Regions from separate parts of the Paenibacillus sp. NMA1017 genome, predicted to be linked through region 2. Evidence: riboswitches for the same ligand, from Rfam matches in the RefSeq annotation. Region 2 holds a riboswitch; the other holds the start of a gene.

Region 1 (3,418 bases), on a different contig from region 2:
AGCGTGGAAATAATCAGAACAGATAGCTTCGTGGCATCTACATGAACTCCCATGTGAGCCGCCTGACGTTCACCCAAAGCCAAAATATTCAGCACACGTGCCCGATTCCATAGAAATACCAGTCCTATGACCACATAAGGTAAAAGGATTCCGGTATATGACCAACCGCGCAGACTAAGGCTTCCCATCGTCCAGTACAATATTTCATTGACCGTCTCCTTCGACATGGCTGTCAGAAAGGAAACAACCGCTCCCAGAAAGGATTGCATCACCACTCCCGACAAAATGAGACTTTGTGTCGGAATTTTCCCACCTTCCCGTGCCAACGTCAGCACCATCCACAGCGTGAGCATTCCGGTCGTAAATGCCACTAGCGGCAGCGTCCATATGCCAACAAATGAAAATTGAAGGCCCCAATAGATCAGAACTGCCGCTCCTACCGAAGCCCCCGAGGATACCCCCAGTGTATACGGATCAGCCAAAGGATTACGCAGCACACCCTGAAATCCGGCCCCCGCCAGCGCCAGCGCTGCTCCTACCAACATTCCCAGTAACACTCGTGGCAATCTGACCTTCAAAATAATCTGCTCTGAGGATGTATTCCAATCCGGTTTAAACGTATCGCCTAACCACGGAAGGTGGTTAACCAGAATGCCCGTGATCTGGCTGACCGGAAGCTTGGCCGAGCCGATGCCAAGACAGAGCAGCAGCGTCAGCAACAGCAGGACAAGACCTGTCCCTCCAAAGCCGATCAGTTTACGGTTCATTTGAAAATTTCAGGATACACGCCCTTGGCCACTTCCTTGAGACCTTCCGTTACGCGTGGACCCGGACGACTGATCAAATTATCATCCACGGCAAATACCCGGTTGTGGCGAACAGCCGATATTTGATCCCACCCACTGCGAGCTTTAATGATTTCGCCGAGCGTTTGACCCGTTTTGTCGTCCTTGACACTTTTGCTGTACAAAATCACGTCAGGGTTCGCAGCAATAATATTTTCTTCACTAATTTGGTACCACCCCTTCTGCGTGGCACCTACATTTTCGCCGCCCGCCAACGTAATCAGCTCGTCCATAAACTCGCCTTTACCAACTGTCCAGCCTGGTGAAAACTCGACGTATACCCGCAGCTTCTGCCCTTTACCGATATTTTTAACTCCTTCTTTCACTTCCGCTACATCTGCCCTCATCTTGTCAGTCACCGCTCTCGCTTCTTTCTGATGATCGGTGATTTTCCCATACAATTCGATGTTAGCTATGACATCTTCAACTGTCTTCGGTTCCGTTTTAAAAATCATAATTCCCATATCGCGCAGCTTGGTCGTAGCCTGTTCACTAAGTGATATCCCTGCAAAAACGACTTCCGGGTTAGCAGCAATGATCGCCTCTTCGTTCGGTTTCATAATACCGCCCACTTTAGGCTTTTTCGTAGCTGCTTCCGGGTAATCAGAGTAGTCGGAGACGCCAACTATTTCCTTATCCAACCCAATGGCGAACAGCGCCTCGGTTTCTGCCGGGGAGACGGAAACGATTTTATCCGGCGCTTTTTTGAATGTAAATTCCTGTCCTGTTGCATCCTTAACTGTGAGTGGGTAAACTGTTTTGCCCGGAGGCTCTTGTGTGGTTACGGTCTGTCCTGGCTGCTGTGCAGAAGTCTGATTATCTTTATTTTCAGCATTTTTTCCATTAGCGCCACATGCACTCAGCACAACTGCCAAAATCAGAACCAGTAGACCTGTTGTCCAAACCTTTATTTTTTTTCCTGCCATGATTTGCACCCCTTCATAAAAAATCGTTAAGAGCGTTACTTGAACATCAACAGATATCTTCTAAATCCAGCCTTCTTTTCCTATCAAAAAACCCCGTATCCTCATATCAGGACACAGGGGTCACGTTAGCGCAGATCGTGCGCAGGCGGCAGCTTCTTTCCGCACGGACAGTCACTGCGAGCACGTCATCCTTTCCTCGAAGGATTATGGTGACAGGCGGACGGGCAGGTATCCTGACTTATGGTAAGATGCATGTCCTGAAATTCCTTCATATGCTTAGTAGCACATAAAGCAGGACTAACCGGCATGTTTCCATTTACAGTGGCGGGACCGCGCCGGACTTACACCGACTTCCCTTTTAACAGCGTAGGCAAGGAAACCTTAGTTTCATCACGCTGCGCTGACCTCGTCTGCTGGATATTTGATGTAGTGGTAGTCAAGCCGTTCTTTTACTTGATGATTATAGGTTAAAAAGAGGCGGCTTACAACCCAAACAGCCTCTTTATCCGCTGGTGTCTAACCTAATGAGGAAGCATTTCTGCTATGTAATTGTGCGGTCCTGCCAGCCTCAATTGAATCCTAAATGCATCTCCCGGCTTCGGATTCAGACTCCAAAAATCATGGCCCGGTATCAGCATGCAAGCCAACTGACGAATTACGCCACCATGTGTAACGACCAGAACAGAGGGTGGCGCAGCAGTCAAATCCATAGGTTGAACTTCCATAGCAACACGCCATTCATACAGAGAGTCAAGAAATTTGCGCAGACGATTTACAAAATCTGTCCAAGACTCTCCTCCAGGTGGGGTGATCCGTTGCGGCTCATCAATCCAAGCCCGATACAACGACACTTCCTTGAGCATGTCATACGTTTTTCCATCCCACTCGCCAAAATGAAGCTCTCGCAGACATGGTTCCATCATAGGAGACATAGTAGATAGGGGATCTCCAGACGTCAATTCTGATTCTGGCACAATGATCTGCAAGGTCTGGCGACATCGCATTAAATCGCTGCAATAGATTCGAGCAAAGGACTGCCCCTGCAATTTTTCCTGCAAAGGCTTTAATTCCTGTTCTGCTCCTGGTAGCAAACCTAAGTCGGAGTGTCCCAGATATCGACGTTCCTTGTTCCATAAGGTTGTGCCGTGACGAACTAACACGAGTTCCATGTCCCAATGCAGATCTTCTTTAGCATCATACGGCACCTTATCCTCCTGTAAGTTCGGACTTTGTACGTATTCTACCGTCCTTTTTGCTGCTATATCTTGTTTCAAGATCATGTCACTTCCTGCTCGATCATTATTCAGTGTGTCACTCCTCACCCTCACCGCACCCATCCCAAGGCAAAACACCCTGCGGCTCCTAACAAACACAATCCTACAAACATGCTGGACACGGCAAACATCAGCTGGATTGTATGCTGTATATCTTTCGACTCTAGCGGTCGTATCCAATCGCCCATGTATGCACGAAAGGAGCGCACGCCATGATATACATTATATCCTCCAAGACGAATCCCCAATGCACCAGCAACAGCTGATTCCGGGAAGCCACTGTTCGGGCTTGGGTGCAGACGAGCATCTCGCCTGACTGTGCGCCAGCTTCTTGCAGCATCTCGTTTGTACATCCACGCCGCTACCACAAGCA
Region 2 (3,418 bases):
CACCCGGGGAAACGCCCACCTCAAACAGCGCAGGCTTGCCAAAGCCGCCTGTCGCCATCCCGGCCGTGGCCCCCGCTCCGGTCACCGCTGACGTTCCGGCGGTGCTCTCCGCGGTAGGCGCTTGCCCGCTCCAGCGAGCGTTGGCTTCGCCCGGCAGCTTGCCACCGACAGCGAGGCGGCTTAGTGCCTCTGCCGCCAGCGATGCCGGGGCCGTGCCGGTTTGCACAGCAGTCGTTGCCTGCACGGCAGCCATCGCTTGCGGGCGTGCCTGCGTGGCAACCGCAGCGCCGCTCGCGGAGGGTCCAGCGGGCGTAGTCGGGGCTGCTCCTGCCTGCGTTGTACCCTTTTGCGCGCCCAGCGACCACGGCTCCGCTTCCGTGCGGAGACGCTGATGTGGCTTGAGCGCCTGCTCGGTCGCATCCAACGTGTATTTGCGTTGATATCCGCGCGGAGTCACGATCAAACCGTCATACACCGTCGTCGAGGAGTTACCGATGATTACGGTCGTCAGCATCCCAATGTCATGGTTCAGCATATCTTCCAGCGTCGTTACAATAACTTGCTGACGTTCACGATAAGCGCTCTTCACTAGCCCAACCGGAGTTTGCGGATCGCGGTAACGCAGCAAAATGGACTGCGTCTCCACAATCTGGCGGGTACGCCGACCACTGCGCGGGTTGTATAATGCAATCACAAAATCGGCCGAAGCCGCAGCTTCTACACGCTTTACGATCGTTTCCCACGGGGTCAGATGATCACTCAGACTGATCGTGCACGCATCATGCATAACTGGCGCCCCCAACAGTGAAGCACAGGACTGAATAGCCGAGATCCCCGGTACAACTTCTACCTTAACCCCGTCCTCGCGTCGCCAGCCTTTTTGCATCAGCACTTCGTACACCAGCCCTGCCATACCATAGACTCCTGCATCTCCACTGGAAATGACAGCTACCTTCTTGCCCATCTCTGCTTGGCGAACCGCCTCCTGCGCACGGCTCACTTCCTCTGTCATCCCTGTGCGTACAATCTCCTGTCCGTTCAACAACGGACGGATCAAATCAACGTAGGTGTTGTAGCCGATAATGACCTCACTTTCGGCCAGCGCATCCAGCGCCCGTTTTGTGATATGTTCCATATCTCCTGGTCCAAATCCAATCACCAGCAATTTTCCTAATGGGCTCATTGTGCTCCTCCTATTCATCCTTTTCAGGGCAGCTATGCTATCTATTTCAATGATTTATGGACATCCTGTAACTCAAAAAAACCCCATCCTGCCCGGATGGGGTTTCTATGTACGTATCTCTCATCAGACGAACAAACAGCGTAAGAAGACACGATTTGTCTTCCTCCAGCCTGCCGTTGTTTTCCATCTGTCTGTTTACGCTTCAAACGCTGCTGCACGTTCATATCCACGCAAACCTCTAGCCAACATGGAAAAAGCAACGTGTGCCTGATTTCCTGATTTCGTACACCCATCCTCTCCGCGAAGGTTAACGGTGCATACAGATCAAGGTAGGTCTCCTGGCTTGGCATCAACGGATTCTTTCGTCTTCCCCGTTTTTCACGAGTGACCATTTAAAAAAATCCTCTTCCTTACAGTGGCGGGACCGCTCGGGATTTGCACCCGATTCCCTGTTACCCTTTGCTTGACCGCAAAGGCACCTTGTCTGTCCGCTATTTGATTATGGGTCTTATCATAACCTTGCCTCAATCAGTTGTGCAAGCACGAAAAACGCTTTATTTCAAGTTCTCTGCTTTATTTTTTAACATATGTAGCAATTCGTCCGGGTCCGCAGAGATACTTAATAATGCTGGGTGCTCAGCCCCGGTAAACCCTTCTTGCACGCTATGACGCACCATTTCTACTAACGGGTCAAAATATCCATTCACATTCAGCAGCCCAATGGGCTTGCGATGAATGCCAATTTGCGCCCAGCACAATACCTCGAACAGCTCCTCGAAGGTTCCCAAGCCACCCGGAAGGGCGATAAACGCATCGGCCATCTCGCTCATTGCCGCTTTACGCTCATGCATGCTTGCTACCTCAATAAATTCGGTAACTCCCCGATGAATGATCTCTGCATCAAATAACAGGGTAGGCATAATGCCAGTGACCTGACCGTCACCCGCCAGCATTCCATCCGCCACCTCTCCCATCAGCCCCCTGCTAGAGCCACCATAGATCAGACGAATATGATGGCGAGCCATGGCTTCCCCCAGCTTGCCTGCAGCCTCAACATATACCGATGAATGTCCAGGTCTGGACCCGGCAAATACGCAAATAGAATTCATTAACGTCTCAGCTCCTGTCCTAAGTCAGCATTTAGCATAATTCGATTCCCAACGCTCATAAGTACAATATATAGACGAACTAAAGCGCTTCGATCTATATATTGCTTATTTGAAAACGCTCTTGGGATTTATGCAAAATGCTCAAGTATCATGCATCGAAACTTATTCATTATATTAGATAAACATTTTCGCTATAACAAAAATCTTTGTCGATGCATGTCCAACAAAAAAAGATAAAGACCTCGTAGGCCCTTATCTTTATTTTACTCTGTATCCCGAAATATAAGTTCATTTTTCGCATACTGCATTTATAATTTTGATCTCATTTCAATGACCATTCACGATCTTCAGACCACAGCCATGCACCGAATCGTTATGTTCAAAATATTTGCCCAGCTCCACCATCATCGCGCCCATGCGCTCTTCGGTTGGAAACACGACTCGATCAATCCCTTCTTCCACAATGGACTGTGCAGTCACCTTCCCTACGGATACAGCAATCACATCCTCACGAAAAGCTTCCAGTAAATCCTCGATTCGATTTTGCTCTCTGGCATATTGGGCTAAAAATCGAATTTGCGGACCACTCGTGAACGTAACGGCATCAACATTACGATGGATGATATCCTCCAGTAACGCCTGCAATTTTGCTTCCTCAGGTGGGATATGTTTATAAGGAAGTACCTGGCGGGTCACTGCCCCCTGCTCGTCCAGCCATTTTACCAACCGTGGGGCTGGATCGCCATGCAGTTGCAACAGTACTTCTTTCCCCTTCAGATCGTATGGGGCGAAAGCTCCTGTCAATCCGATCAAACTTCCGTCCTCGTCTCGTACTGCTGGCGTAAAGCCACGCTTTTTGAGTCCATTGACCGTCTTGTAGCCCCGCGCTGCAATGTTGGAAGATTGCAGCAACTCCATAATCTGCTCGGCCACACCCATATCCTCTGCCATATCGAACAGAGCATCCAGCCCCATACCTGTCGTGAAGATGTACCAGTCCGGAGGGTGCTTCACCCATGATACAACAGCGTTGCGCAGCTCGATATCATCCAAAAAAACGGTGCCCTGGGCCGGGCGCTGTACTGGCTCCCCCCCCATCTTCACAACTAGCAGCGCCATTTCGTCT

Evidence for each region. Region 2 has a riboswitch for cobalamin ahead of cobJ (precorrin-3B C(17)-methyltransferase). Riboswitches for the same ligand answer to the same signal wherever they lie in the genome.
Region 1: linked by a shared signal. The riboswitch ahead of AC5ELV_RS04400 (ABC transporter substrate-binding protein) and the one ahead of cobJ (precorrin-3B C(17)-methyltransferase) in region 2 are both predicted to bind cobalamin.

Annotation. Positions count from the first base shown of each region.
Region 1 is NZ_JBZXYR010000001.1:937,308-940,725, forward strand. Features, by position in the region: gene AC5ELV_RS04395 (FecCD family ABC transporter permease) at 1-767, opposite strand, end outside; gene AC5ELV_RS04400 (ABC transporter substrate-binding protein) at 764-1,771, opposite strand; cobalamin riboswitch at 1,978-2,170, opposite strand; gene AC5ELV_RS04405 (histidine phosphatase family protein) at 2,293-3,051, opposite strand; gene cbiB (adenosylcobinamide-phosphate synthase CbiB) at 3,096-3,418, opposite strand, start outside.
Region 2 is NZ_JBZXYR010000003.1:444,379-447,796, reverse strand. Features, by position in the region: gene cobJ (precorrin-3B C(17)-methyltransferase) at 1-1,183, opposite strand, end outside; cobalamin riboswitch at 1,495-1,680, opposite strand; gene AC5ELV_RS10770 (LOG family protein) at 1,738-2,292, opposite strand; gene AC5ELV_RS10765 (uroporphyrinogen-III synthase) at 2,620-3,418, opposite strand, start outside.